Regions from separate parts of the Lysinibacillus sp. COL-1 genome, predicted to be linked through region 3. Evidence: a T-box and tRNA genes for the amino acid it is inferred to sense, from the RefSeq annotation. Region 3 holds a T-box; the other regions hold tRNA genes.

Evidence for each region. A T-box is a leader RNA that pairs with one kind of tRNA and senses whether it is charged. The one in region 3 lies ahead of serS (serine--tRNA ligase), so its partner is inferred to be a tRNA-Ser.
Region 1: it has a tRNA-Ser gene. The T-box ahead of serS (serine--tRNA ligase) is inferred to sense a tRNA for this amino acid. The anticodon was not compared.
Region 2: it has a tRNA-Ser gene. The T-box ahead of serS (serine--tRNA ligase) is inferred to sense a tRNA for this amino acid. The anticodon was not compared.
Region 4: it has a tRNA-Ser gene. The T-box ahead of serS (serine--tRNA ligase) is inferred to sense a tRNA for this amino acid. The anticodon was not compared.

The regions. Positions count from the first base shown of each region.
Region 1 covers NZ_JCAWSJ010000003.1:554,673-562,041, forward strand. Annotated here, with positions in the region: rRNA gene AC6BKE_RS07050 (16S ribosomal RNA) at 1-397, shown strand, start outside; rRNA gene AC6BKE_RS07055 (23S ribosomal RNA) at 640-3,567, shown strand; rRNA gene rrf (5S ribosomal RNA) at 3,680-3,795, shown strand; tRNA gene AC6BKE_RS07065 (tRNA-Asn) at 3,812-3,888, shown strand; tRNA gene AC6BKE_RS07070 (tRNA-Ser) at 3,894-3,985, shown strand; tRNA gene AC6BKE_RS07075 (tRNA-Glu) at 4,010-4,084, shown strand; tRNA gene AC6BKE_RS07080 (tRNA-Val) at 4,100-4,175, shown strand; tRNA gene AC6BKE_RS07085 (tRNA-Met) at 4,202-4,276, shown strand; tRNA gene AC6BKE_RS07090 (tRNA-Asp) at 4,280-4,355, shown strand; tRNA gene AC6BKE_RS07095 (tRNA-Phe) at 4,372-4,444, shown strand; tRNA gene AC6BKE_RS07100 (tRNA-Thr) at 4,457-4,532, shown strand; tRNA gene AC6BKE_RS07105 (tRNA-Tyr) at 4,542-4,625, shown strand; tRNA gene AC6BKE_RS07110 (tRNA-Trp) at 4,639-4,712, shown strand; tRNA gene AC6BKE_RS07115 (tRNA-His) at 4,725-4,800, shown strand; tRNA gene AC6BKE_RS07120 (tRNA-His) at 4,836-4,911, shown strand; tRNA gene AC6BKE_RS07125 (tRNA-Gln) at 4,929-5,003, shown strand; tRNA gene AC6BKE_RS07130 (tRNA-Gly) at 5,008-5,082, shown strand; tRNA gene AC6BKE_RS07135 (tRNA-Cys) at 5,091-5,164, shown strand; tRNA gene AC6BKE_RS07140 (tRNA-Leu) at 5,211-5,291, shown strand; gene AC6BKE_RS07145 (GNAT family N-acetyltransferase) at 5,485-6,027, shown strand; gene AC6BKE_RS07150 (phosphotransferase family protein) at 6,045-6,845, shown strand; gene AC6BKE_RS07155 (ABC transporter permease) at 6,995-7,369, shown strand, end outside.
Region 2 covers NZ_JCAWSJ010000004.1:3,429,711-3,437,079, reverse strand. Annotated here, with positions in the region: gene AC6BKE_RS25190 (cysteine desulfurase family protein) at 1-801, shown strand, start outside; rRNA gene rrf (5S ribosomal RNA) at 1,121-1,236, shown strand; tRNA gene AC6BKE_RS25180 (tRNA-Val) at 1,247-1,322, shown strand; tRNA gene AC6BKE_RS25175 (tRNA-Thr) at 1,326-1,401, shown strand; tRNA gene AC6BKE_RS25170 (tRNA-Lys) at 1,410-1,485, shown strand; tRNA gene AC6BKE_RS25165 (tRNA-Leu) at 1,503-1,587, shown strand; tRNA gene AC6BKE_RS25160 (tRNA-Gly) at 1,623-1,697, shown strand; tRNA gene AC6BKE_RS25155 (tRNA-Leu) at 1,703-1,791, shown strand; tRNA gene AC6BKE_RS25150 (tRNA-Arg) at 1,800-1,876, shown strand; tRNA gene AC6BKE_RS25145 (tRNA-Pro) at 1,884-1,960, shown strand; tRNA gene AC6BKE_RS25140 (tRNA-Ala) at 1,977-2,052, shown strand; tRNA gene AC6BKE_RS25135 (tRNA-Met) at 2,080-2,153, shown strand; tRNA gene AC6BKE_RS25130 (tRNA-Ile) at 2,161-2,237, shown strand; tRNA gene AC6BKE_RS25125 (tRNA-Ser) at 2,253-2,345, shown strand; tRNA gene AC6BKE_RS25120 (tRNA-Met) at 2,399-2,473, shown strand; tRNA gene AC6BKE_RS25115 (tRNA-Asp) at 2,477-2,552, shown strand; tRNA gene AC6BKE_RS25110 (tRNA-Phe) at 2,610-2,685, shown strand; tRNA gene AC6BKE_RS25105 (tRNA-Gly) at 2,691-2,764, shown strand; tRNA gene AC6BKE_RS25100 (tRNA-Ile) at 2,766-2,839, shown strand; tRNA gene AC6BKE_RS25095 (tRNA-Asn) at 2,847-2,923, shown strand; tRNA gene AC6BKE_RS25090 (tRNA-Ser) at 2,933-3,023, shown strand; tRNA gene AC6BKE_RS25085 (tRNA-Glu) at 3,026-3,097, shown strand; gene AC6BKE_RS25080 (diaminopropionate ammonia-lyase) at 3,358-4,560, shown strand; gene AC6BKE_RS25075 (MerR family transcriptional regulator) at 5,405-6,166, shown strand; gene AC6BKE_RS25070 (TraR/DksA C4-type zinc finger protein) at 6,242-6,691, shown strand; gene AC6BKE_RS25065 (dipeptidase) at 6,739-7,369, shown strand, end outside.
Region 3 covers NZ_JCAWSJ010000002.1:402,171-409,539, reverse strand. Annotated here, with positions in the region: gene serS (serine--tRNA ligase) at 689-1,969, opposite strand; T-box leader at 2,046-2,261, opposite strand; gene pdxT (pyridoxal 5'-phosphate synthase glutaminase subunit PdxT) at 2,311-2,874, opposite strand; gene pdxS (pyridoxal 5'-phosphate synthase lyase subunit PdxS) at 2,876-3,760, opposite strand; gene pdxR (MocR-like pyridoxine biosynthesis transcription factor PdxR) at 3,863-5,284, shown strand; gene asnB (asparagine synthase (glutamine-hydrolyzing)) at 5,303-7,138, opposite strand; gene AC6BKE_RS02485 (D-alanyl-D-alanine carboxypeptidase family protein) at 7,239-7,369, opposite strand, start outside.
Region 4 covers NZ_JCAWSJ010000004.1:3,440,584-3,447,952, forward strand. Annotated here, with positions in the region: gene nadA (quinolinate synthase NadA) at 1-360, shown strand, start outside; gene AC6BKE_RS25210 (VOC family protein) at 558-974, shown strand; tRNA gene AC6BKE_RS25215 (tRNA-Glu) at 1,035-1,106, opposite strand; tRNA gene AC6BKE_RS25220 (tRNA-Ser) at 1,109-1,199, opposite strand; tRNA gene AC6BKE_RS25225 (tRNA-Asn) at 1,209-1,285, opposite strand; tRNA gene AC6BKE_RS25230 (tRNA-Ile) at 1,293-1,366, opposite strand; tRNA gene AC6BKE_RS25235 (tRNA-Gly) at 1,368-1,441, opposite strand; tRNA gene AC6BKE_RS25240 (tRNA-Phe) at 1,447-1,522, opposite strand; tRNA gene AC6BKE_RS25245 (tRNA-Asp) at 1,580-1,655, opposite strand; tRNA gene AC6BKE_RS25250 (tRNA-Met) at 1,659-1,733, opposite strand; tRNA gene AC6BKE_RS25255 (tRNA-Ser) at 1,787-1,879, opposite strand; tRNA gene AC6BKE_RS25260 (tRNA-Ile) at 1,895-1,971, opposite strand; tRNA gene AC6BKE_RS25265 (tRNA-Met) at 1,979-2,052, opposite strand; tRNA gene AC6BKE_RS25270 (tRNA-Ala) at 2,080-2,155, opposite strand; tRNA gene AC6BKE_RS25275 (tRNA-Pro) at 2,172-2,248, opposite strand; tRNA gene AC6BKE_RS25280 (tRNA-Arg) at 2,256-2,332, opposite strand; tRNA gene AC6BKE_RS25285 (tRNA-Leu) at 2,341-2,429, opposite strand; tRNA gene AC6BKE_RS25290 (tRNA-Gly) at 2,435-2,509, opposite strand; tRNA gene AC6BKE_RS25295 (tRNA-Leu) at 2,545-2,629, opposite strand; tRNA gene AC6BKE_RS25300 (tRNA-Lys) at 2,647-2,722, opposite strand; tRNA gene AC6BKE_RS25305 (tRNA-Thr) at 2,731-2,806, opposite strand; tRNA gene AC6BKE_RS25310 (tRNA-Val) at 2,810-2,885, opposite strand; rRNA gene rrf (5S ribosomal RNA) at 2,896-3,011, opposite strand; rRNA gene AC6BKE_RS25320 (23S ribosomal RNA) at 3,177-6,104, opposite strand; rRNA gene AC6BKE_RS25325 (16S ribosomal RNA) at 6,473-7,369, opposite strand, start outside.

The DNA of each region.
Region 1 (7,369 bases), on a different contig from region 3:
ACTCTAAGGTGACTGCCGGTGACAAACCGGAGGAAGGTGGGGATGACGTCAAATCATCATGCCCCTTATGACCTGGGCTACACACGTGCTACAATGGACGATACAAACGGTTGCCAACTCGCGAGAGGGAGCTAATCCGATAAAGTCGTTCTCAGTTCGGATTGTAGGCTGCAACTCGCCTACATGAAGCCGGAATCGCTAGTAATCGCGGATCAGCATGCCGCGGTGAATACGTTCCCGGGCCTTGTACACACCGCCCGTCACACCACGAGAGTTTGTAACACCCGAAGTCGGTGAGGTAACCTTTTGGAGCCAGCCGCCGAAGGTGGGATAGATGATTGGGGTGAAGTCGTAACAAGGTAGCCGTATCGGAAGGTGCGGCTGGATCACCTCCTTTCTAAGGATTATTTCGGAATACAAACCTAGGGTTTGTAAGATTACGTTTTGCGTTCAGTTTTGAAGGTTCATTCTTCTTGAATGAATTACTTCTAATTATGTGCTCCTGTCGCTACGCTTTCGTCGCAAAGCTGCGAGATGTATAAGCAGGCAGTAGCTTTGTTCTTTGAAAACTGGATAAAACGACATTGAAATTGTAACAAACACATTTATTTTTTAAGTTTTTTATAGGCTTAATAACTTGGTTAAGTTATTAAGGGCGCACGGCGAATGCCTTGGCACTAGGAGCCGAAGAAGGACGGCACTAACACCGATATGCTTCGGGGAGCTGTAAGTGAGCTTTGATCCGGAGATTTCCGAATGGGGGAACCCACTACGTTTAATCGCGTAGTATCTTGACGTGAATACATAGCGTCTTGAAGGCAGACCCAGGGAACTGAAACATCTAAGTACCTGGAGGAAGAGAAAGAAAAATCGATTCCCTGAGTAGCGGCGAGCGAAACGGGAAGAGCCCAAACCAAGAGGCTTGCCTCTTGGGGTTGTAGGACACTCAATACGGAGTTACAAAAGAGCGAGTTAGATGAAGCGACTTGGAAAGGTCCGCCAGAGCAGGTAAAAGCCCTGTAGTCGAAAGTTCGTTCTCTCCTGAGTGGATCCTGAGTACGGCGGAACACGTGAAATTCCGTCGGAATCCGGGAGGACCATCTCCCAAGGCTAAATACTACCTAGTGACCGATAGTGAACCAGTACCGTGAGGGAAAGGTGAAAAGCACCCCGGAAGGGGAGTGAAAGAGATCCTGAAACCGTGTGCCTACAAGTAGTTAGAGCCCGTTAATGGGTGATAGCGTGCCTTTTGTAGAATGAACCGGCGAGTTACGATTACGTGCGAGGTTAAGCTTTAGAAGGCGGAGCCGCAGCGAAAGCGAGTCTGAATAGGGCGAAATAGTACGTGGTCGTAGACCCGAAACCAGGTGATCTACCCATGTCCAGGGTGAAGGTAAGGTAACACTTACTGGAGGCCCGAACCCACGCACGTTGAAAAGTGCGGGGATGAGGTGTGGGTAGCGGAGAAATTCCAATCGAACTTGGAGATAGCTGGTTCTCTCCGAAATAGCTTTAGGGCTAGCCTCGTGATGAGAATACTGGAGGTAGAGCACTGTTTGGACTAGGGGGCCATCCCGGTTTACCGAATTCAGACAAACTCCGAATGCCAGATATTTATACACGGGAGTCAGACTGCGAGTGATAAGATCCGTAGTCAAAAGGGAAACAGCCCAGACCACCAGCTAAGGTCCCAAAGTAATCGTTAAGTGGAAAAGGATGTGGCGTTGCACAGACAACCAGGATGTTGGCTTAGAAGCAGCCATCATTTAAAGAGTGCGTAATAGCTCACTGGTCGAGTGACGCTGCGCCGAAAATGTATCGGGGCTAAACGATTCACCGAAGCTGTGGATTGACATCTACGATGTCAGTGGTAGGAGAGCGTTCTAAGTGCGTTGAAGTCAGACCGGAAGGACTGGTGGAGCGCTTAGAAGTGAGAATGCCGGTATGAGTAGCGAAAGACGGGTGAGAATCCCGTCCACCGTATGACTAAGGTTTCCTGAGGAAGGCTCGTCCGCTCAGGGTTAGTCGGGACCTAAGCCGAGGCCGATAGGCGTAGGCGATGGACAACAGGTTGATATTCCTGTACCACCTCCTCACCGTTTGAGAAATGGGGGGACGCAGTAGGATAGGGTAAGCGCGCTGTTGGTTATGCGCGTCCAAGCAGTAAGGCGTGTGTGTAGGCAAATCCGCACACTGTAACGTTGAGCTGTGATGGCGAGTCCGTATGGACGAAGTTCCTGATTTCACACTGCCAAGAAAAGCCTCTATCGAGGTGAGAGGTGCCCGTACCGCAAACCGACACAGGTAGTCGAGGAGAGAATCCTAAGGTGTGCGAGAGAACTCTCGTTAAGGAACTCGGCAAAATGACCCCGTAACTTCGGGAGAAGGGGTGCTCTTGAGCGTGCAAGCGCATGAGAGCCGCAGTGAATAGGCCCAGGCGACTGTTTAGCAAAAACACAGGTCTCTGCAAAACCGTAAGGTGACGTATAGGGGCTGACGCCTGCCCGGTGCTGGAAGGTTAAGAGGAGTGGTTAGCGCAAGCGAAGCTGCGAATTGAAGCCCCAGTAAACGGCGGCCGTAACTATAACGGTCCTAAGGTAGCGAAATTCCTTGTCGGGTAAGTTCCGACCCGCACGAAAGGCGTAACGATCTGGGCACTGTCTCAACGAGAGACTCGGTGAAATTATAGTACCTGTGAAGATGCAGGTTACCCGCGACAGGACGGAAAGACCCCGTGGAGCTTTACTGTAGCCTGATATTGAATTTTGGTACAACTTGTACAGGATAGGTAGGAGCCAGAGATCTCGGAGCGCCAGCTTCGAAGGAGGCGTCGGTGGGATACTACCCTGGTTGTATTGAAATTCTAACCCATGCCCCTTAGCGGGGCAGGAGACAGTGTCAGGCGGACAGTTTGACTGGGGCGGTCGCCTCCTAAAAGGTAACGGAGGCGCCCAAAGGTTCCCTCAGAATGGTTGGAAATCATTCGTAGAGTGTAAAGGCACAAGGGAGCTTGACTGCGAGACCTACAAGTCGAGCAGGGTCGAAAGACGGGCTTAGTGATCCGGTGGTTCCGCATGGAAGGGCCATCGCTCAACGGATAAAAGCTACCCCGGGGATAACAGGCTTATCTCCCCCAAGAGTCCACATCGACGGGGAGGTTTGGCACCTCGATGTCGGCTCATCGCATCCTGGGGCTGTAGTCGGTCCCAAGGGTTGGGCTGTTCGCCCATTAAAGCGGTACGCGAGCTGGGTTCAGAACGTCGTGAGACAGTTCGGTCCCTATCCGTCGTGGGCGTAGGAAATTTGAGAGGAGCTGTCCTTAGTACGAGAGGACCGGGATGGACACACCGCTGGTGTACCAGTTGTCTTGCCAAAGGCATCGCTGGGTAGCTATGTGTGGACGGGATAAGTGCTGAAAGCATCTAAGCATGAAGCCCCCCTCAAGATGAGATTTCCCATTACGCAAGTAAGTAAGATCCCTCAAAGACGATGAGGTAGATAGGTTCGAGGTGGAAGTGTGGTGACACATGGAGCTGACGAATACTAATCGATCGAGGACTTAACCAAAATGTTTGAACCATTCAATGTACGTTTATCCAGTTTTGAAAGAATAAAAAATATTATAATATACTTGTAATTTTGATAAAATATGTTATAATAAGTATTGTCTTTCAAATAGTCTAGTGATGATGGCAAAGAGGTCACACCCGTTCCCATACCGAACACGGAAGTTAAGCTCTTTAGCGCCGATGGTAGTTGGGGGCTTCCCCCTGTGAGAGTAGGACGTCGCTAGGCTATATACTAAAATTATTCCGAAGTAGCTCAGTTGGTAGTAGCACCTGACTGTTAATCAGGTTGTCGCAGGTTCGAGTCCTGCCTTCGGAGCCATTCTTGGAGAGTTGTCCGAGTGGCCGAAGGAGCACGATTGGAAATCGTGTAGGCGGTTAACACTGTCTCAAGGGTTCAAATCCCTTACTCTCCGCCAGCACTTTGATTTATTCCAAAAGTTGGCCCCTTGGTCAAGTGGTTAAGACACCGCCCTTTCACGGCGGTAACACGGGTTCGAATCCCGTAGGGGTCACCATTTAAATACCCAGATGGAGGATTAGCTCAGCTGGGAGAGCATCTGCCTTACAAGCAGAGGGTCGGCGGTTCGAGCCCGTCATCCTCCACCATTATTTTTACAATAGTATATGATTATCGCGGGGTGGAGCAGTGGTAGCTCGTCGGGCTCATAACCCGAAGGTCGTTGGTTCAAATCCGGCCCCCGCAACCAAATGGTCCCGTGGTGTAGCGGTTAACATGCCTGCCTGTCACGCAGGAGATCGCCGGTTCGATCCCGGTCGGGACCGCCATTTATTTTAATAACAAGGGTCAGTAGCTCAGTTGGTAGAGCATTAGATTGAAGCTCTAAGTGTCGGCGGTTCGATTCCGTCCTGACCCATCATGTTTTTTTGCCGGTGTAGCTCAGTTGGTAGAGCAACTGACTTGTAATCAGTAGGTCGTGGGTTCGACTCCTATCGCCGGCACCATGTATTCCCGGAGGGGTAGCGAAGTGGCTAAACGCGGCGGACTGTAAATCCGCTCCTTAGGGTTCGGCGGTTCGAATCCGTCCCCCTCCACCAGTTTTATTATTATAGGGGCATAGTTCAACGGTAGAATAGAGGTCTCCAAAACCTTTGGTGTGGGTTCGATTCCTACTGCCCCTGCCAATTAATTTTATGGCGATTGTGGCGAAGTGGTTAACGCACCGGATTGTGGTTCCGGCATTCGTGGGTTCGATTCCCATCAGTCGCCCCATTTAAAGTAAAATTAATAAAAATTATAATATAATGGCGATTGTGGCGAAGTGGTTAACGCACCGGATTGTGGTTCCGGCACTCGTGGGTTCGATTCCCATCAGTCGCCCCATTTATATAATTATCTTTTGGGGTATAGCCAAGCGGTAAGGCAACGGATTTTGATTCCGTCATGCCCTGGTTCGAATCCAGGTACCCCAGCCATTTTGCGGAAGTAGTTCAGTGGTAGAACACCACCTTGCCAAGGTGGGGGTCGCGAGTTCGAACCTCGTCTTCCGCTCCAACTTCGATGGCGGCATAGCCAAGTGGTAAGGCACAGGTCTGCAACACCTTTATCACCGGTTCAAATCCGGTTGCCGCCTCCATATTTTAACTCTAATCGGTGTATCCGATTTTTTTTATCTCCATTATGCCGGTGTGGCGGAATTGGCAGACGCGCACGACTCAAAATCGTGTTCCTTTGGAGTGTCGGTTCGACCCCGACCACCGGTATCCTAGACAGTATGTTAAAACTGTCTATAGAAACGTTTCTTACTTAGTGTAAGAAGCGTTTTTTTATTTGTCATCAATAATAATATTGCATTCTAAACCTCGCGTGAATGATTAAAATTTTTTATGCCAAAAGAGGATATAAATACATACATACATATTGAATAAACAGTAAATACGAAGGTAGGTGTGGAACATGATTATAAGGGAAGCAAAATTGTCGGATGCTAAAGGCATAGCAAAAGTTCATGTAGATAGTTGGAAGAATACTTATAAAAATATTCTTCCTACCGAGTATTTAGAAAAATTGTCTTATGAGCAAAGAACAGAATTATGGGTAAGGAACATCTCTAAAGTTGATCATTATGTCTTTGTTGCAGAAAACAATAATGGGGAAATTATTGGATTTACTGATGGTGGTAAGAGAGCTGAAAATGAAATTGAAGGGTCTGGGGATTTAACATCAATCTACATTTTAGACCCATTTCAGGGTCAAGGAATAGGCAGTAAACTAGTCAATAAATTGTTTACTAAGTTGAAAGCATTAGGCTATGAAAAAATATTTGTTGAGGTTTTAGAGGGTAATCAGTCGAAGCGTTTTTATGAGAGATTGGGTGCTAGATTAGAAAAAACGGAAAAGATTAATATAGGAAATAAAGACTTAGACTTATTAATTTATGTGTGGAGTAATATAGATCCTGTTCTTTATCAAACTAGAGGAAAAAGAAAGGCTGATTAAAATAAGTAGCATTGGTGGTGAAAATTTTGCATCCCATACAACGAAATGAAATACCTAAAGACATAATTGAGTATGTTGGAGGAGTTATCCATATTTATTTTCCAAGACAAGGACATACATCGGATGTAGGAATTCTTAATTCTAAAAGAGGAATATTCGTTTTAAAAAGAACAAAAGGAAAACAATTTTGTTCCTGGTTAACGAAAGAAGCAACTGTCCTTAAACATTTATCAAAATCTACATTACCAGTTCCAACGTTGCATTATTTTATTGAACAACCATTAGAAAATCAGTCATGGGCTTTAATGGCATATTTAGAAGGAGACACCGTTAGAAGTGCACTAGAAAATGAGATTAAAGAGGAAAACAGACATGAAATAATATTTAACTTTGGAAAGATCCTTTCTGCCATTCATTCAACCCGATGTCCACAAGAGTTAGTAAAAGACACACCATGGATAGACGATATGTTGGGACAAGCTGAGTTTAATTTGAAAAATTTTAAAGTAGATGGCACTCCAAAATTATTAGATAAATTGAAAAGGAAAAAACCAAAAATCATTCAGCAAACATTTATACACGGTGATTTCACAATTGACAATGTTCTTGTACAGAATAGAAAAATTTCAGGAGTTATCGATTGGAGTGCTGGAGCATTAGGTGATCCACGATATGATGTTGCTCTGGCGGTACGCCCTAAACCACATGTATTTGAAACAGAACAAGACGAACAGATATTCTATGAAGGGTACGGCGTTAAGTTAATAGACCAAAATGAATACAATTACTTTAAAAATGGATTATATGAATTTTTTTAAATTAAAAATATTTTAAACCGTTCTATAGGATAAAAACTTCCTTTATAGATCGGTTTTTTATTTTCCCGTTCATTTTTAATGATTAGTTCATGCTCTGTTCATGTAAACATTTTAAGCTATGAGTAATCAAAGAAATGGAGGGGTTAGTAATGAATCTTGCGTGGAAAGAGATAAAGAAGAATAAAGTACGGTTTTTAATCTTGGGCTCCATTATCTTCCTAGTTAGTTTTTTAACGTTTATTATTTCGGGTTTGGCAAATGGTCTATCGCAGGATAATGCAGCTTTAATTAAAGATTTACCGAATGGGCAAATTTACATGGCTGAAGATGCAGAGGGGACGTTTAATCTTTCGAGAATTGATAGCGACCTTCAACAGGAAGTCATGGGGAAAGAGAAAGAAGCAGTAGCTTTTTCGATTCAAATGGGCTTTTTAAATGATCAAGACGATAAACAGCAGAGTGTTGCCTTTGTTACATCTACCGAGTCCAGATTGTTTCAAAATGTGCATCAAGGGGAGGTACTG
Region 2 (7,369 bases), on a different contig from region 3:
CAAGCTGAGCATACGTCTGTGCATGCAGCATTGAATACGCTTGAGAAAATGGGTTTTATAGTGACAAAATTGCCTTTACAGATGGATGGATGGATTGACCTTGAACAATTACAGCAAGCAATCCGCAAAGATACGGCTTTGATTACAATTCAACATGTCAATTCTGAAATTGGTGCTATTCAGCCTGTAGAGAAAATAATAGAGATGGCTAAAAAATCTGATGTTTTCAGCCATATTGACTGTGTACAATCATTTGGGAAGCTTGCTATACCAAGTGGAGTAGATGCCATCACAATCTCAGCTCATAAAATAGGTGGACCAAAGGGGTGTGGTGCTGTCTATCTGAATCCTGCGCTCCGAGTACCTGCCTTAACACCGGGTGTGACTCATGAGAGGGGTTTAAGAGGCGGCACATTAGATACACCAGCAATTGTAGCCTTTGCGGCAGCAATTGAAAACTATCAATATGAAAGACAACATTATGAGACTTTAAGAAGATTTTTGAAAAACAATTTGCCTGAAACATGCCAATTAATAGAATGTAACCAACAATTGCCTACTATTTGTGGCGTAATGATGGATAAAATAGAGGGACAATATGTTCTTTTAAAGTTAAATGAGGCAGGAATCTGTATTTCGACGGGTAGTGCATGTGATATTCATAGTGAATCTGGAACGAAAGCCATTTTATCAATGGGTTACTCTTTGGAAGCAGCACGCCAATTTTTTAGACTATCTTTTGGAGCTTCCACAACATTTGAAGAAATTCTAAGATTGAAACAAGAGCTTTTAACTATTTAATGAAACAACAAGTGAAGGGTTTTCTATACCCTTTCCTTGTTTAGAAATAGATTATAAGCTAAGAAAATAGGTGAAATAAAATAATTGTTTTCTTTTGAAACAACAATTGTTATAATATTTTGCAGGGCAATATTTTCTCTTACTTAGCAAAAATAACTTCAAAAAGTAATAATTTCTTTTTTTTATAAAAAAGTATTGCACAATGTGAGAAAACGTTATACAATAATTCTTGTCTTGAAGGACAGGTAAACAACTTCAAAACAAGATACATAAAGAAACTTCTGCTAAGAACGCAGAAGCCAGCACATCCATGTGCAAGTCTAGTGATGATGGCAAAGAGGTCACACCCGTTCCCATACCGAACACGGAAGTTAAGCTCTTTAGCGCCGATGGTAGTTGGGGGCTTCCCCCTGTGAGAGTAGGACGTCGCTAGGCATAATACCCAGGAGGATTAGCTCAGCTGGGAGAGCATCTGCCTTACAAGCAGAGGGTCGGCGGTTCGAGCCCGTCATCCTCCACCATATGCCGGTTTAGCTCAGCAGGTAGAGCAACTGACTTGTAATCAGTAGGTCGTGGGTTCGATTCCTATAGCCGGCACCATTTTTTTAGAGCCATTAGCTCAGTTGGTAGAGCATCTGACTTTTAATCAGAGGGTCGAAGGTTCGAGTCCTTCATGGCTCACCATTTTTAAATAATAATAAGCGGGTGTGGCGGAATTGGCAGACGCACTAGACTTAGGATCTAGCGCCGCAAGGCGTGGGGGTTCGACTCCCTTCACCCGCACCATTATTTCATTGCCAGATAAAAAAACTTATGCACATGCGGAAGTAGTTCAGTGGTAGAACACCACCTTGCCAAGGTGGGGGTCGCGAGTTCGAACCTCGTCTTCCGCTCCAAATGTGCCGGGGTGGCGGAACTGGCAGACGCACAGGACTTAAAATCCTGCGGTAGGTGACTACCGTACCGGTTCGATTCCGGTCCTCGGCACCATTTTTAATGCGCCCGTAGCTCAATTGGATAGAGCGTCTGACTACGGATCAGAAGGTTATGGGTTCGACTCCTGTCGGGCGCGCCAAAAAGAACGGGAAGTAGCTCAGCTTGGTAGAGCACTTGGTTTGGGACCAAGGGGTCGCAGGTTCGAATCCTGTCTTCCCGACCATTTCCAAAGAAATTATGGGGCCTTAGCTCAGCTGGGAGAGCGCCTGCCTTGCACGCAGGAGGTCAGCGGTTCGATCCCGCTAGGCTCCACCATAATAAATTAACCAGTATAAAGATCCTGGCGGCGTAGCTCAGCTGGCTAGAGCGTACGGTTCATACCCGTAAGGTCGGGGGTTCGATCCCCTCTGCCGCCATCTTAAAGGACCTTTAGCTCAGTTGGTTAGAGCAGACGGCTCATAACCGTCCGGTCGCAGGTTCGAGTCCTGCAAGGTCCACCATTTATATATTGCAACGGAGGTATACCCAAGTCTGGCTGAAGGGATCGGTCTTGAAAACCGACAGGCGGGTAACACCGCGCGGGGGTTCGAATCCCTCTACCTCCTCCAGTTTTAAATCTTTATAAATGGTGCTTTAAAAACTCGAAACCGTATAAAATTATCGCGGGGTGGAGCAGTGGTAGCTCGTCGGGCTCATAACCCGAAGGTCGTTGGTTCAAATCCGGCCCCCGCAACCAAATGGTCCCGTGGTGTAGCGGTTAACATGCCTGCCTGTCACGCAGGAGATCGCCGGTTCGATCCCGGTCGGGACCGCCATTATTTTCATAAGAAGATATGAAAAGCAAAAGAAAATAAGCTTAGCATGGACGAAATGGGTCAGTAGCTCAGTTGGTAGAGCATTAGATTGAAGCTCTAAGTGTCGGCGGTTCGATTCCGTCCTGACCCACCATTTATGCGGGTGTAGTTTAATGGTAAAACCTCAGCCTTCCAAGCTGATGTCGTGGGTTCGATTCCCATCACCCGCTCCAAGGGCCTATAGCTCAGCTGGTTAGAGCGCACGCCTGATAAGCGTGAGGTCGATGGTTCGAGTCCATTTAGGCCCATTATTATTCCGAAGTAGCTCAGTTGGTAGTAGCACCTGACTGTTAATCAGGTTGTCGCAGGTTCGAGTCCTGCCTTCGGAGCCATTTTTATGTGGGGAAGTACTCAAGAGGCTGAAGAGGCGCCCCTGCTAAGGGTGTAGGTCGGGTAACCGGCGCGAGGGTTCAAATCCCTCCTTCTCCGCCATTGGCCCGTTGGTCAAGTGGTTAAGACACCGCCCTTTCACGGCGGTAACACGGGTTCGAATCCCGTACGGGTCATACTAAGTGCAGTAGATGAATTACATCTACTGCACTTTTTAATTGATTTGATAACATAGTTACTATAAAAATGAAGCCTTCACAGAACATCGAATCTGTGAAGGCTTGTTAATTATATAGGAAGTTAAGAAATTTTTCTCCCTTTTCCGTAGGGGATCATAAACGCATAACAAGGAACTTAGACAAATGTAAGTTCTGTATTGTATAATTTTGTATTTTGAAGCTAGATGGACTAAGCTAATGATAAAGGAGGGATAGGAATGAATGAAAAATTAAAGTGGGTGCACAATCAGCTGGATAAAGCAAATGACGGAACAGCTTTACTGCCATATTTTACATTGGAACAAGTAAAGAAAGTGGGGCAATTTCTACGTACATATGAGCAATTTGAAAAGACACCTCTCCATCATCTTGATTCACTTGCTTCATGGATGGGTGTAGAAAAAATTTTGGTAAAAGACGAATCCTATCGATTTGGCTTAAACGCATTTAAAGTATTAGGCGGAGTTTATGCAATTGCGCAGTATGTTGCCAATAGACTCCAGAAAAATATAGAGGAACTATCGTTTGAACAATTAAAATCATCAGAAGTAAAAGCGCAGATAGGTAATTTAACCTTTATTTCAACAACAGATGGTAACCATGGTCGTGGTGTGGCATGGGCGGCTCGTGAACTGGGGTATCAAGCGCGAATATATATGCCAGCTGGCAGTGCCGATGAACGTTTACAGCATATTAAAAAAGAAGGAGCCTATGCTGAAATAACGACAATGAATTATGATGAAACCGTGCGTTATTCCTCGCAGCTAGCACAAGAAAATGGCTGGGTCCTGATTCAGGATACGATGTGGGATGGCTACGAAGAAATACCATTATGGATTATGCAAGGCTACACAACACTTGTACATGAAATCGTTGAACAGATGCAGCAAGCTCCGACACATGTATTTTTACAAGCTGGTGTTGGGTCATTTGCAGGGGCAGTAGTAGCTTTTTTACAACAATATTATGAGCAGGATATTACATTTGTGTTAGTTGAGCCACATGTTGCTAATTGTTATTATGAGAGCTTTAAGGCAGGTACTGAGCAATATGTAACTGTTGGTGGAGAGATGAAAACCATAATGGCGGGCCTTGCTTGCGGTGAACCTAATCCACAGGCTTGGCAACTTTTAAAAGCCCATATAAAAATAAGCATCTCCTGTGGGGAAGAAATAGCAGCAACAGGAATGCGCGTTCTTGCAAATCCATTGGCTTCAGACTCACGTATTATAGCAGGAGAATCAGGAGCGGCTCCGTTTGGTTGCTTTTATGAATTAATGACTAATGAACACTACAAAGATTTAATACTCGACCTACAGCTAGACGAACATGCGAGGGTGTTGTTTATTAATACAGAGGGCGACACAGATAAAAAGAATTATCATCACATAGTGTGGCATGGGAAATATGCGAATCAATGAACAGTAAGATAGCTGGATCATTTTTAAACTACCAAAACAATGCAGAAGAAACGAACTATTGCGAAATAAGAGTATCTCGCGATAGTTTATTTTTTCCTTGCTTATTTTACGATTGTAAAAGACCTTATTAGTGAATAGTAATATGGGCAATTTTAAAAGCACCATAATCATCTATTGTAACAGTATAGGTCTTATAGCAATCATAGAATTGATAATTTTCTTGTGCATCATAAAAATCACACGTTTCGTTCATATCCACATAGTATTGACCATTTGAAAATTGTACATCTTATACCCCATTGTTTTAAATAGAAGTAATATGTAATTTCATTACTATATTTCTCTAATTTTTGATAAGCTGAACTGCCAAGTGCAAGCATATCAGCAATCCAATAAAAATCACCCTCATTGAGTGCCATCTCATAATACAAACGGAATGCTTACACGAATTGACCAGCTAGTATAGCGTCTGCTTCGTTAGTGGATTCTGTTTCAATAATAGATAGTTGACTGTTTTCATAAACATTCGCAACAGCACGAACTTCATTTGCTGAAAGTGGCTTAGCAATCCATCCAAATTGGTCAAGCATACTGTAAAGAGGGATGGAGAAGGCAAAGTTAGTACTTGTTTTGTATGACTCTTATGGTGACAATTTGGGCACTTCATCCTATCACGTTCCTGTGAAATATTTATTATTCATATCGGTGTATAAAAACTCAGATTATAGATTTTTATGGAATTATATATTCTGAAAGGATGATTATAGTTCGATTAATATTTTTTATTTTGTCTTGACCTTAACGTTGCGTCAAAGTTTACAGTAGCATTAGAGGAGGTGAGCACATGGAATATTCCATTCAGGAGCTTTCTCAATTGTCGGGTGTTAGCACGAGAACATTGCGTTATTATGATGAAATTGGGTTGCTGAAGCCAGCCAGAACAAATGAGGCAGGGTATCGATTCTATGGCCAATTGGAGGTCGATATGCTACAGCAGATTTTATTTTATCGTGCATTAGATATGAAACTTGCGACGATTCAAGCGATTATTAAGGCGCCAAATTTTCAACATGCAGAGGCGCTAAAAACACATAGAGCAGCTTTGCTTCAACGCCAGGAACAGCTTGTAACAATCTTACAGACGGTAGAAAAAACAATACAATCCATTGAGGGGGAACAACCGATGTCCAATGAAGAAAAATTTAAAGGTTTTAAAGAAAGGTTAATCGAATATAATGAAAAGCAATACGGACAAGAAATTCGTGCGAAATATGGAGAAGGCACAGTGGATGCTTCGAATGCTAAGCTTATGAATATGACAGAGCAACAATATCAGGCGATGCAAGAGCTAGAACAGCAAATGTTTGAGCGGTTAGCAGAGGCTATGGAGCTCGGGAATCCTACAAGTGACATTGCGATGGAAGTGGCAGAATTGCATAAACGCTGGCTAAGCTTTACATGGAATGAATATTCTCAAGAGGCCCATGCAGGACTTGCACAAATGTATATAGCTGACGAACGATTTACGGCTTATTATGATGAGCGAGGTGCAAAGGGAACTGCACAATTTTTACACGATGCAATCATAGCTTACACGAGTAAATAAATAGGTCTTCCTTATGCTGACATGTTTTAGAAATCGTAAATTAGGAAAAAATGAAGGCATGAGGAGGAGATTTTTTTGGATCAACAAATAATGCAACAATTAAAAAGACAACTAGAGCAAGAATTGCAAGAAATTGAACGACGATTAGAGGAATCAGAGCGTCCCCAAGCGACAGAGCTATCTAATTATGATAATCATCCTGCTGATAATGCGAGTGATTTAACGGATCAGCTAACAGAAATGGCTATGGATGAGCATCTTGGCGACAATGCGGAGGAAATTAAAAAAACTCTTCAAGCAATGGCAGACGGAACCTATGGTAAATGTGTGGTCTGTGGTGAAGACATTCCATTAGGACGTTTAGAGGCTATGCCGCAAGCTCTGACATGCGTGGAGCATGCAGAACAGAAAGAAGAAAATTTACGACCGGTGGAAGAAGATGTACTATCTTCAACACCAAGATCTGATGATTTTATTGAACTTGAGGAATTTGGCTCTTCCGATACACCGCAAGATAAAATTTAGTAAGTTTTTCCTCGTGAAAGCAGTATAATAGCTGTAGAGGTGAGGATATGAAGATTATTGATTTACATTGTGATGCGCTTTTAAAATTAACAACTCTTGAAACGGCAAATTTTGCAGAGGATGAGCGTCTTCATACCAATCAAAAAAGACTGCAATTAGGGCAAATAGAGGCTCAAGTATTCGCCATCTTTATTGACCCAGAAATCCCACAAAATCTGCAATTTCTTGAGGTCATGCGCCAAATTGAAGCATTTCATACCCATGTTTTACAAACAGAGGGCATGGTGCATATAACAGATTGGGTGCAGTTAGACCGAATAGCTCCACATGAGATAGGAGCTATTTTAAGCTTAGAGGGCTGCAATGCCATTGGTGATGATTTAGCAAAACTGACAGCCGTACTAGATGCTGGTGTAAAATTAGTAGGCTTAACATGGAATGAAGAAAATGCTGTTGCACATGGAGCTGAACAGGATGCAAGTTTAGGATTGAAGCCGTTTGGTCAAGAAGTTATACAATTACTAAATGAGCGAGATATTATTATTGATGTCTCTCATCTGAATGAACAAAGCTTTTGGGACGTGTTGCCTTTAGCGAAGCATATTCTTGCAAGTCATAGTAATGCACGTACACTATGTGACCACCCACGTAATTTAACGGATGCCCAAGCAAAGGCGC
Region 3 (7,369 bases):
CATTAAGGTTAAATAGTTAATCGTCTGAAAACACATTCACCTTCGATATAACTTTGCTTGTAAAGATACATCTGGTGGTCAATGAGTAACGTTCCACCATTAGCTTCCTGTAACTGTCCTTTTCTTTCTTCATTTACTTAGTATAGCATCCACTTTCATTATGAAGAACTTGTGCTATAAAATCTTTCTCTGTTCTAGTTCCCCTGTTAATAAAATCGAAGCATTTTTCTTTGCGCTAAGACTGGCCTTTTCAAGTTGAGACTTCATTTCAGTGTTAGTCGTAATGAAACTTTCTAGACGATAAGCCGTATGATTATCTCAAGATAGTTTATGTCCCAGGAAATTATCTAAGTATTTTAATTGCTTACTTTCATAAAAATGCTTTGAGAATTCAATTACCTCCATAGCTTTCCATTGCTCCATAATGGGATAAGTTTAGCGATAAATAATTAAAACCATCTAATGTTGTAAGCTGTTGCCCATAGGTTAAAACGGATTTCCCTGATTGCATGACTTCAAAAACGGTACTTGTTTCAGGTGTTAAGCCACTTTCTAATTAATATATTTAAATTTGCTAGATTATAAAAAATTACAAAACCTTTCATGGGAGATTTCAATTTTGGAAAAGCAAAAAAGCTATTTTAGATTCTCCCCTAAAGGATGGTCTAAAATAGCCTTTATTTGTTTTTTATTTTGGTGCGATTACGTCTTTACCACCCATATAAGGTCTTAAAACTTCAGGAATCACTACGCTTCCATCAGCTTGTTGATAGTTTTCCAGGATAGCCGCAACTGTACGACCAATGGCAAGACCTGAACCATTTAATGTGTGAACATACTCTGGTTTTGCATTTGGTTCACGACGGAAGCGGATATTTGCACGTCGTGCTTGGAAATCCTCAAAGTTAGAACAAGAAGAAATTTCACGGTACATGTTTTGTGCTGGAATCCACACTTCTAAATCATATTTCTTCGCTGCAGTAAAGCCTAAATCGGCTGTACACATTTTTAGTTTACGATATGGTAATCCTAATAATTGCAGTACTCTTTCAGCATGACCTGTTAATAGCTCTAACTGTTCGTATGATTCCTCTGGTTTTACAAAACGAACTAGTTCTACTTTATTGAATTGGTGTTGACGGATTAAACCACGTGTATCACGTCCTGCAGAACCTGCCTCTGAGCGGAAGCATGCACTGTACGCAGCAAAACCTTGTGGTAAAGCCTCAGCTGGTAATATTTCATCACGATAGAAGTTCGTTACTGGAACCTCTGCTGTTGGAATCATGAAATAATCAGTTTCTTCTAATTTGAATACATCTTCCTCGAATTTTGGAAGCTGTCCAGTACCTGTTAAGCTATCACGATTTACAATGACAGGTGGTAGCATTTCCTCATAGCCATGCTCTTCTGCATGTAAATCCATCATGAACGTCATTAATGCACGTTCTAAACGAGCTCCAAGACCACGGTAGAATAAGAAACGGCTACCTGTTACTTTTGCGCCACGTTCAAAATCCACAATTTTCAAATCTGTCGCTAGATCCCAGTGTGCTTTAATATCAAAATCAAATGCTGGAATTTCACCCCAAGTATATTCCTCAACATTGTCGTCCTCTGTTGTGCCTACTGGTACAGATTCATGAGGAATGTTTGGTAAACGCATCATCATATCTTTAAAGCGCTCTTCTACATCATTTAATTGATTGTCTAATTCTTTAATTTCATCGCCTACCTGACGCATACGAGCAATGACTTCATCTGCGTTTTCCTTATTGCGCTTCATAAGTGAAATTTGTTCAGATACTTTATTACGTTCTGCTTTTAATTCTTCCGTTTTAGCAATTAATTCACGACGCTTTGCATCTAAGCCTTCAAAGTCATCTAAGTTACCTAAATCTTCATTACGTGTTAATAGCATTTCTTTAATTTCCGCGAAATTATCGCGTACACGTTTAATATCTAACATATTCATACCTCCAATAGTTTCTTTAATGATGGGAAATTGTTGCATCAAAATAAACACAAAAAAGCCCTCATCCCTGGAAAGGGACGAGAGCTACCCGCGTTGCCACCCTAATTGACTAGGCGTATGCCTAATCCACTTATTTTATAACGGCATTTCAGCCGGCTACAGCCTACTTCACTCACTTCGACTGTGCAACTCCAGGACGGATTCACAAGTGCTTTTATCAGCTTCCACCAACCGCTGACTCTCTAAAAAAAACGTGCTTGCTACTACTTCCCATCATCGTGTTCAATTATTTAAATTTTAACCATACTGTACTATATGAAAACAAATTTTGCAAGTCATACCATAGAGGAGACAAAATATTCAAGAATTCGCTTATCTGCTGTTAATTCAGGATGAAACGAACAACCTAATAAATGACCATCTTGCGCCAAAATTATTTTTCCGTCATGCTGAGCGAGAACATCAACATCTTTACCTACCGCTTCAATATGAGGTGCACGAATAAAAACTGCTGGAATACGTGCACCTATTTTAGGAATATCCAGTTGAACTTCGAAGCTATCTATCTGACGTCCAAATGAATTTCTTGCTACCGTCACATCCATAACTGCTAAATGCGGTTCGTCATCCACTAATTGATTGGCTAATAAAATTAATCCTGCGCATGTCCCAAATACCGGTAAACCTTGCTGTGCAAGTTCACGGATTGGCTCTAGTAGGTCAAAACGGTCCAGCAATTTTCGCATTGTCGTACTTTCCCCACCAGGTAGTACAAGTCCATCGAGATTCACTAAATCCTTCTTCTGTTTTACTAAAATCGCTTCACAATCAAGCCCTTCTAACATTTGGACATGCTCACGGACTGCTCCTTGTAATGCTAAAACACCAATTCGTTTCATTTTACCAGCCTCGCTCTTGCATACGCTCGTTTTGCCCAAGCTGTGCAATATCAATACCCTTCATTGGTACACCGAGCTCTTTAGATATTTCAGCAATTAGCTTATAGTCTTTATAGTGGGTAGTCGCCTCCACAATAGCACGTGCAAATTTTTCTGGATTTTCGGATTTGAAAATACCAGAGCCCACGAAAACGCCATCAGCTCCAAGCTCCATCATTAATGCAGCATCGGCTGGCGTAGCAACACCACCTGCCGCAAAATTTACTACTGGTAAACGACCAAGACGTTTAATTTCTCTTAATAATTCGAAAGGAGCCCCCAGTAATTTTGCCTCCGTCATTAATTCATCTTCTGTCATACCCACTACTTTACGTACCTGAGCATTTACTTTGCGAATATGTCGAACTGCCTCCACTATATTCCCTGTTCCTGGTTCACCTTTTGTTCGTAGCATTGACGCGCCTTCTCCGATACGACGGGCTGCTTCACCTAAATCACGACAGCCGCACACAAACGGTACTGTGTAATCACTTTTTAATAAATGGTATTCTTCATCTGCTGGTGTTAAAACTTCACTTTCATCAATATAATCAACCCCCATTGCCTCTAAAACGCGTGCTTCAACGATATGCCCTATACGTGCCTTTGCCATAACAGGAATGGTTACAGCCGCCATTACTTCCTCCACAATACGAGGATCAGCCATACGTGCAACGCCACCTGCCTTACGAATATCTGAAGGTACCCTTTCTAATGCCATAACGGCTACAGCGCCTGCTGCTTCTGCTATTTTTGCTTGCTCTGCATTAATGACGTCCATAATAACGCCGCCCTTTTGCATTTCTGCCATTCCACGTTTTACTAACTCTGTACCTGTTTGTTTCATTTTCTAACCTCCACCTTTATGATGAAGTTTAGTATAATAGAAATTGACCATATAAAAATATCCAGTTTTTAAAATAATCATAAGGTCAGGAGGTTATACAACATGGATATGCTTTTATTTCAGCTTGAAAGAGATAGTAATAAACCGCTTTATGATCAGCTTTATAACGGTATTAAGGATGCTATTATTTCCAAGAAAATAATGGTAGGAGAAAAATTACCGTCAAAAAGAAAATTATCCGATTTTTTAAATATTTCTCAAACAACAATTGAAATTGCTTATGCACAGCTATTAGCTGAAGGTTATATTATGTCTAAATCACGGGTTGGCTACTTTGTTGAAGAAATAGATGAACTACCCTACATTCAGCAAGACAATGTAACCTCCGTCAATGAGCATCCTAAGAAAAAAACATACAAAATTGATTTTAATCCTGGTTCTATTGATATCGATGCCTTTCCGTTTCAAACATGGAGAAAGTATGCGAAAGAGCTTTTTGACGATACCTCAAAAGAATTATTATTAACAGGTGAACCTCAAGGTGAACTTTCTTTACGTACAGAGATTGCAAATTATCTATATCAATCACGCGGTGTTGTCTGTCATCCAAAGCAAATCGTAATTGGCTCTGGTACTGAACAGCTTCTGCCTATGATCCTACGTCTTTTTAACGACGATACCTGCTTTGCCCTAGAAAACCCAGGGTACCCAGCCGTGCATCGTATGTTTTCGCAGCATAAGCGAAAAGTCTATCCGATTGCAGTGGATGAAGAGGGAATTATTATTCATGAGCTTGAAAAAACGAGCGCTAATGTCGTTTATATTACACCCTCACACCAATTTCCTACCGGTGCGGTATTATCTGCCACTAGACGGGCACAAGCTTTAAACTGGGCTGCTCAGAGCTCCTCACGTTATATTATTGAAGATGATTATGATTCGGAATTTCGTTATGCTGGAAAACCAATTCCTGCACTACATGCCTTAGATCGAAATGATACAGTGATTTACATGAGTACTTTTACAAAGTCATTAATGCCATCCTTGCGAGTAGCTTATTTTGTACTTCCACCTAAACTACTTGCCACATATAACGATGTCTTTAATTATTATTCATCTACTGTACCTCGCTTCGATCAGCATATCGTGGCAAATTTTATGCGAGACGGGCATTTTGCAAAGCACCTCAATCGAATGCGTAAAGTTTATCGAAAAAAACATGATAAGCTAACCTCCTTTTTAGAAAAATATTCTTCAGCGATTAAAATAACTGGTGAACAAGCTGGAATGCATATTTTATTAGAAGTACAGCACATTTTATCAGAAAAACAATTACAGCAACTTGCTTCTCAAGCGGAGATTGGTATTTATCCGTTATCTGCTTATAGACTAGACCATTATGAATCTTCACATGCTCAATTTTTACTTGGCTTTGGTGGAATACCTGTTCAAACAATTGAACAATCCATTGAACAGCTGATGGATTGTTGGGAAATAGAAAAAAATGACCCGTCTACTAGTTAGTAGATAGGTCATTTTCTTTTACGTTTCAATCAATTGAATCTGATAGTGTTCAAACCATGTATGAATTTGCCCTAAATATGCTAAAAGCTGAGGCCCTGCCATTAATTGCCCATACCATGGAATTTTAAAAGAGCTACCTCCCGATTCAATTAACTCTGCAAGCTTTTGTCGTTCAAATAGTTCATGTAAAATTGAATTTTTATCGTGAAGGATTTCTCTCAACCATTTTTGAACACCTGCTGTATAAACAGGGTGGTACGTTTTAGGATAAGGATTCTTTTTACGATACAACACTTCATCAGGTAATAAGTGTGCCATCGATTTTCGAAGTAATCCTTTTTCTATTCCATCCAAATTCTTCATTTCCCACGGAATATTCCAAGCATATTCCACAAGCCTATGATCTGCAAAAGGAACACGCACCTCTAAACTTGCCCCCATGCTCATACGATCTTTTCTTTCTAACAATGTTTGCATGAACCAGAGCATATTTAAATAAAACATTTCTCGATGTCTTGCTTCTGCCGGACTTTCTCCATCTAACAACGGTACTTCAGCCATTGTTTGTGTGTAGAGTTGATGTGCATAGGACTCAATTTTTAATTTTTTATCCCACTTCTCTTGAAGTAATCCACCTCTTTCAGACAATGAACGAATCCAAGGAAAACCTGAAGTTTTTTCTTGAAACCATGGGTATCCACCAAAAATTTCATCTGCACACTCTCCTGATAATGCTACAGTAAAATCTTTTTTTATTTCTCGACAAAACCATAATAACGATGAGTCGACATCTGCCATTCCAGGAGAATCCCGGACGATCACTGACTCTACTAATAAATCAATTAACTGCTGTTGCGTGATTTCCTCTGCATGATGTGTTGTCTGGAAAGTATCCGTCATTTTTTGAATCCAATACGTATCCGTTGATGTTTGGAAAGCATGTGGATTAAAGAAACGTTCATTATCTTCGTAATCGATAGAAAATGTATGCAATTTATGATTTTGTTGTTGAAATCTATTTGCTGCAATACCGGTAATGATACTGGAATCAAGTCCACCTGAAAGAAATGTACAAATAGGTACATCTGAAATAAGCTGACGTTCAATCGCATCCGTCAATAAAAAACGAACATGCTCAGTAGTTTCCTCTAATGTTTCTTCATGCCTTTGGCTTTGTAGCTGCCAATATGGCCACTTTTTCAAGCCTTCTCTGGAAAACCGCATAGCATATCCCGGTCTTAATTCCTCGATATTTTGAAAAAGTGTCTTGCCTGGTGCTCTAGAGGGCCCTACAGCCATCATACTTGCCAATCCTTCCACATTTACACTTGCTTGAACCATGGGATGTGCCAACAAGGCCTTCACTTCAGATGCAAAAAGCACACCGCCTTGTTGCTCTGTATAATACAAAGGTTTCACACCTAATCGATCTCGGCATAAAAATAGTGATTGTGTTTGCTCATCCCAAACACCGAAGGCAAAAATGCCATTTAAAAAATCTACACATTTTTCTTTCCATTCAATATAGGCAGTTAATAACACTTCCGTATCTGAATGTGTTGTAAAGCTGTGGCCTCTTTTTAAAAGTTCTTTACGTAACTCTTCCGTATTATAAAGTTCGCCATTGTATGTAATGACATAGTTTACGCCATCATGTATTTTTTTCATTGGCTGTTTGCCGCCAATTAGATCGATAACTGCCAATCGTCGATGGCCAAATGCAATATGCTCACTACACCAAATATTTTCATCATCCGGCCCTCTTTTATTTAATGTTTGTGTCATCGATTTTAAAATTGTGTCACTTGTTCTTAAATCCCTTTGAAAACTAGCCCATCCTGTAATTCCACACATTTAGCCACATCCTTTCGCCTATTAGCTTATGCAGGACTATGCTAAAATGTGAAAAAGCACATGAATGCTTTATAACATTCATGTGCTTATTAACTATAGATTAAAATAGTCCCCCAACAAAGTCTGTAATGCCTCCCCATAAATTGCCGAAGAAGTTACCTATACCTTGGAAGAACAATGAAATACCGCTAGCACGCTCTACAGCCTCTGTTGTGACAACATCGGATGAAA
Region 4 (7,369 bases), on a different contig from region 3:
ACTATGCAAATTATTGTTCACCCTGAATGCAGTCGTGAAGTTGTAGCAGCTGCTGATGATGCAGGTTCCACAAAATACATCATTGAGACAATCAATCGTGCACCAAGCGGATCGGCATGGGCTATTGGAACAGAAATGAATCTTGTCAATCGCATAATGAAGCAGCATCCAGATAAACATATTATCTCTTTAAATGAAAATTTTTGTCCTTGCTTAACAATGAATCGCATTGACCTTCCCCATCTGTTGTGGAGCTTAGAAAGTATTGAGCAGGGGCAACCACATAACCGTATCCAAGTAGATGAATATACTACAGCTGAAGCACTTAGCTCTCTCGAAAGAATGCTAGCACGAGGATAATTAGGTTGCTTTAAAAGCAGAGATGGTGTAAAAAAACGTCTCTGCTTTTTATGTTCATATAACATCTATTTTGAATAGCTTAAACAACTGCCATTTTCAAATGCATCATCATCGATCCAATCAAAGAATATCCATCTATTGCTGAAATTGACATGGCTTTATGCTCTATGCTACTGTCGATTTGGAGGTGAAAATAAATGGCTTTTCAATCGAAAAATATTTTTATCAATTTACCAGTGAAAGATCTAAACAAATCCATCAACTTCTTTAAGGAACTAGGCTTTGAGTTCAATCAACAATTTAGCGATGAGACTACAGCCTCAATGATTATTAGTGAAAATATCTTCGCATTAATGATGGTGGAAGAACGATTCAAAGGGTTTAGTAAGAAGGAAATTACAAATACTGCTACGTCTGCAGAAGCAATTTTATGTCTATCTGCTGAAAATCGAGAGCAAGTAGATCAATTAGTAAATAAGGCACTGGCCTCCGGTGGTAAATCTTATAGTGAACCCCAAGATCATGGGTTTATGTATGGCTGGGGATTTCAGGATGTAGATGGGCATATCTGGGAAGTAGTTTATATGGATGAAAATGCATTGAATCAAGAGTAATATTTATATCTATGAATATGAAAAAACAGTAGATGCGTGTGCATCTACTGTTTTTTAGTATGACCCGTACGGGATTCGAACCCGTGTTACCGCCGTGAAAGGGCGGTGTCTTAACCACTTGACCAACGGGCCAATGGCGGAGAAGGAGGGATTTGAACCCTCGCGCCGGTTACCCGACCTACACCCTTAGCAGGGGCGCCTCTTCAGCCTCTTGAGTACTTCCCCACATAAAAATGGCTCCGAAGGCAGGACTCGAACCTGCGACAACCTGATTAACAGTCAGGTGCTACTACCAACTGAGCTACTTCGGAATAATAATGGGCCTAAATGGACTCGAACCATCGACCTCACGCTTATCAGGCGTGCGCTCTAACCAGCTGAGCTATAGGCCCTTGGAGCGGGTGATGGGAATCGAACCCACGACATCAGCTTGGAAGGCTGAGGTTTTACCATTAAACTACACCCGCATAAATGGTGGGTCAGGACGGAATCGAACCGCCGACACTTAGAGCTTCAATCTAATGCTCTACCAACTGAGCTACTGACCCATTTCGTCCATGCTAAGCTTATTTTCTTTTGCTTTTCATATCTTCTTATGAAAATAATGGCGGTCCCGACCGGGATCGAACCGGCGATCTCCTGCGTGACAGGCAGGCATGTTAACCGCTACACCACGGGACCATTTGGTTGCGGGGGCCGGATTTGAACCAACGACCTTCGGGTTATGAGCCCGACGAGCTACCACTGCTCCACCCCGCGATAATTTTATACGGTTTCGAGTTTTTAAAGCACCATTTATAAAGATTTAAAACTGGAGGAGGTAGAGGGATTCGAACCCCCGCGCGGTGTTACCCGCCTGTCGGTTTTCAAGACCGATCCCTTCAGCCAGACTTGGGTATACCTCCGTTGCAATATATAAATGGTGGACCTTGCAGGACTCGAACCTGCGACCGGACGGTTATGAGCCGTCTGCTCTAACCAACTGAGCTAAAGGTCCTTTAAGATGGCGGCAGAGGGGATCGAACCCCCGACCTTACGGGTATGAACCGTACGCTCTAGCCAGCTGAGCTACGCCGCCAGGATCTTTATACTGGTTAATTTATTATGGTGGAGCCTAGCGGGATCGAACCGCTGACCTCCTGCGTGCAAGGCAGGCGCTCTCCCAGCTGAGCTAAGGCCCCATAATTTCTTTGGAAATGGTCGGGAAGACAGGATTCGAACCTGCGACCCCTTGGTCCCAAACCAAGTGCTCTACCAAGCTGAGCTACTTCCCGTTCTTTTTGGCGCGCCCGACAGGAGTCGAACCCATAACCTTCTGATCCGTAGTCAGACGCTCTATCCAATTGAGCTACGGGCGCATTAAAAATGGTGCCGAGGACCGGAATCGAACCGGTACGGTAGTCACCTACCGCAGGATTTTAAGTCCTGTGCGTCTGCCAGTTCCGCCACCCCGGCACATTTGGAGCGGAAGACGAGGTTCGAACTCGCGACCCCCACCTTGGCAAGGTGGTGTTCTACCACTGAACTACTTCCGCATGTGCATAAGTTTTTTTATCTGGCAATGAAATAATGGTGCGGGTGAAGGGAGTCGAACCCCCACGCCTTGCGGCGCTAGATCCTAAGTCTAGTGCGTCTGCCAATTCCGCCACACCCGCTTATTATTATTTAAAAATGGTGAGCCATGAAGGACTCGAACCTTCGACCCTCTGATTAAAAGTCAGATGCTCTACCAACTGAGCTAATGGCTCTAAAAAAATGGTGCCGGCTATAGGAATCGAACCCACGACCTACTGATTACAAGTCAGTTGCTCTACCTGCTGAGCTAAACCGGCATATGGTGGAGGATGACGGGCTCGAACCGCCGACCCTCTGCTTGTAAGGCAGATGCTCTCCCAGCTGAGCTAATCCTCCTGGGTATTATGCCTAGCGACGTCCTACTCTCACAGGGGGAAGCCCCCAACTACCATCGGCGCTAAAGAGCTTAACTTCCGTGTTCGGTATGGGAACGGGTGTGACCTCTTTGCCATCATCACTAGACTTGCACATGGATGTGCTGGCTTCTGCGTTGCAACATGGATGTTGCGTTCTTAGCAGAAGTTCCTTTATATCAGCTTCAAAATAAATGGTGTCTTGAAGCTCTCTTTTTTGAAAGAGTTGTTCTTTCAAAACTGGATAAACGGTTCATTGAATGGTTCAAACATTTTGGTTAAGTCCTCGATCGATTAGTATTCGTCAGCTCCATGTGTCACCACACTTCCACCTCGAACCTATCTACCTCATCGTCTTTGAGGGATCTTACTTACTTGCGTAATGGGAAATCTCATCTTGAGGGGGGCTTCATGCTTAGATGCTTTCAGCACTTATCCCGTCCACACATAGCTACCCAGCGATGCCTTTGGCAAGACAACTGGTACACCAGCGGTGTGTCCATCCCGGTCCTCTCGTACTAAGGACAGCTCCTCTCAAATTTCCTACGCCCACGACGGATAGGGACCGAACTGTCTCACGACGTTCTGAACCCAGCTCGCGTACCGCTTTAATGGGCGAACAGCCCAACCCTTGGGACCGACTACAGCCCCAGGATGCGATGAGCCGACATCGAGGTGCCAAACCTCCCCGTCGATGTGGACTCTTGGGGGAGATAAGCCTGTTATCCCCGGGGTAGCTTTTATCCGTTGAGCGATGGCCCTTCCATGCGGAACCACCGGATCACTAAGCCCGTCTTTCGACCCTGCTCGACTTGTAGGTCTCGCAGTCAAGCTCCCTTGTGCCTTTACACTCTACGAATGATTTCCAACCATTCTGAGGGAACCTTTGGGCGCCTCCGTTACCTTTTAGGAGGCGACCGCCCCAGTCAAACTGTCCGCCTGACACTGTCTCCTGCCCCGCTAAGGGGCATGGGTTAGAATTTCAATACAACCAGGGTAGTATCCCACCGACGCCTCCTTCGAAGCTGGCGCTCCGAGATCTCTGGCTCCTACCTATCCTGTACAAGTTGTACCAAAATTCAATATCAGGCTACAGTAAAGCTCCACGGGGTCTTTCCGTCCTGTCGCGGGTAACCTGCATCTTCACAGGTACTATAATTTCACCGAGTCTCTCGTTGAGACAGTGCCCAGATCGTTACGCCTTTCGTGCGGGTCGGAACTTACCCGACAAGGAATTTCGCTACCTTAGGACCGTTATAGTTACGGCCGCCGTTTACTGGGGCTTCAATTCGCAGCTTCGCTTGCGCTAACCACTCCTCTTAACCTTCCAGCACCGGGCAGGCGTCAGCCCCTATACGTCACCTTACGGTTTTGCAGAGACCTGTGTTTTTGCTAAACAGTCGCCTGGGCCTATTCACTGCGGCTCTCATGCGCTTGCACGCTCAAGAGCACCCCTTCTCCCGAAGTTACGGGGTCATTTTGCCGAGTTCCTTAACGAGAGTTCTCTCGCACACCTTAGGATTCTCTCCTCGACTACCTGTGTCGGTTTGCGGTACGGGCACCTCTCACCTCGATAGAGGCTTTTCTTGGCAGTGTGAAATCAGGAACTTCGTCCATACGGACTCGCCATCACAGCTCAACGTTACAGTGTGCGGATTTGCCTACACACACGCCTTACTGCTTGGACGCGCATAACCAACAGCGCGCTTACCCTATCCTACTGCGTCCCCCCATTTCTCAAACGGTGAGGAGGTGGTACAGGAATATCAACCTGTTGTCCATCGCCTACGCCTATCGGCCTCGGCTTAGGTCCCGACTAACCCTGAGCGGACGAGCCTTCCTCAGGAAACCTTAGTCATACGGTGGACGGGATTCTCACCCGTCTTTCGCTACTCATACCGGCATTCTCACTTCTAAGCGCTCCACCAGTCCTTCCGGTCTGACTTCAACGCACTTAGAACGCTCTCCTACCACTGACATCGTAGATGTCAATCCACAGCTTCGGTGAATCGTTTAGCCCCGATACATTTTCGGCGCAGCGTCACTCGACCAGTGAGCTATTACGCACTCTTTAAATGATGGCTGCTTCTAAGCCAACATCCTGGTTGTCTGTGCAACGCCACATCCTTTTCCACTTAACGATTACTTTGGGACCTTAGCTGGTGGTCTGGGCTGTTTCCCTTTTGACTACGGATCTTATCACTCGCAGTCTGACTCCCGTGTATAAATATCTGGCATTCGGAGTTTGTCTGAATTCGGTAAACCGGGATGGCCCCCTAGTCCAAACAGTGCTCTACCTCCAGTATTCTCATCACGAGGCTAGCCCTAAAGCTATTTCGGAGAGAACCAGCTATCTCCAAGTTCGATTGGAATTTCTCCGCTACCCACACCTCATCCCCGCACTTTTCAACGTGCGTGGGTTCGGGCCTCCAGTAAGTGTTACCTTACCTTCACCCTGGACATGGGTAGATCACCTGGTTTCGGGTCTACGACCACGTACTATTTCGCCCTATTCAGACTCGCTTTCGCTGCGGCTCCGCCTTCTAAAGCTTAACCTCGCACGTAATCGTAACTCGCCGGTTCATTCTACAAAAGGCACGCTATCACCCATTAACGGGCTCTAACTACTTGTAGGCACACGGTTTCAGGATCTCTTTCACTCCCCTTCCGGGGTGCTTTTCACCTTTCCCTCACGGTACTGGTTCACTATCGGTCACTAGGTAGTATTTAGCCTTGGGAGATGGTCCTCCCGGATTCCGACGGAATTTCACGTGTTCCGCCGTACTCAGGATCCACTCAGGAGAGAACGAACTTTCGACTACAGGGCTTTTACCTGCTCTGGCGGACCTTTCCAAGTCGCTTCATCTAACTCGCTCTTTTGTAACTCCGTATTGAGTGTCCTACAACCCCAAGAGGCAAGCCTCTTGGTTTGGGCTCTTCCCGTTTCGCTCGCCGCTACTCAGGGAATCGATTTTTCTTTCTCTTCCTCCAGGTACTTAGATGTTTCAGTTCCCTGGGTCTGCCTTCAAGACGCTATGTATTCACGTCAAGATACTACGCGATTAAACGTAGTGGGTTCCCCCATTCGGAAATCTCCGGATCAAAGCTCACTTACAGCTCCCCGAAGCATATCGGTGTTAGTGCCGTCCTTCTTCGGCTCCTAGTGCCAAGGCATTCGCCGTGCGCCCTTAATAACTTAACCTAACGGCTTTCAATACACATCACATTTCGTTGTCAGCTTCACTCGTTCAATCAGTCACGTACTCAAGTACGCTCCTTCATTCACTCGATTGCTTCCTAGAACTGCTCGTGTCTTGAAACCCTTTTAATGTTATTAAGCCTATAAAAAACTTAAAAAATAAATGTGTTTGTTACAATTTCAATGTCGTTTTATCCAGTTTTCAAAGAACAAAGCTACTGCCTGCTTCTACATCTCGCAGCTTTGCGACGAAAGCGTAGCGACAGGAGCACATAATTAGAAGTAATTCATTCAAGAAGAATGAACCTTCAAAACTGAACGCAAAACGTAATCTTACAAACCCTAGGTTTGTATTCCGAAATAATCCTTAGAAAGGAGGTGATCCAGCCGCACCTTCCGATACGGCTACCTTGTTACGACTTCACCCCAATCATCTATCCCACCTTCGGCGGCTGGCTCCAAAAGGTTACCTCACCGACTTCGGGTGTTACAAACTCTCGTGGTGTGACGGGCGGTGTGTACAAGGCCCGGGAACGTATTCACCGCGGCATGCTGATCCGCGATTACTAGCGATTCCGGCTTCATGTAGGCGAGTTGCAGCCTACAATCCGAACTGAGAACGACTTTATCGGATTAGCTCCCTCTCGCGAGTTGGCAACCGTTTGTATCGTCCATTGTAGCACGTGTGTAGCCCAGGTCATAAGGGGCATGATGATTTGACGTCATCCCCACCTTCCTCCGGTTTGTCACCGGCAGTCACCTTAGAGTGCCCAACTAAATGATGGCAACTAAGATCAAGGGTTGCGCTCGTTGCGGGACTTAACCCAACATCTCACGACACGAGCTGACGACAACCATGCACCACCTGTCACCGTTGCCCCCGAAGGGGAAACTATATCTCTACAGTGGTCAACGGGATGTCAAGACCTGGTAAGGTTCTTCGCGTTGCTTCGAATTAAACCACATGCTCCACCGCTTGTGCGGGCCCCCGTCAATTCCTTTGAGTTTCAGTCTTGCGACCGTACTCCCCAGGCGGAGTGCTTAATGCGTTAGCTGCAGCACTAAGGGGCGGAAACCCCCTAACACTTAGCACTCATCGTTTACGGCGTGGACTACCAGGGTATCTAATCCTGTTTGCTCCCCACGCTTTCGCGCCTCAGTGTCAGTTACAGACCAGATAGTCGCCTTCGCCACTGGTGTTCCTCCAAATCTCTACGCATTTCACCGCTACACTTGGAATTCCACTATCCTCTTCTGCACTCAAGTCT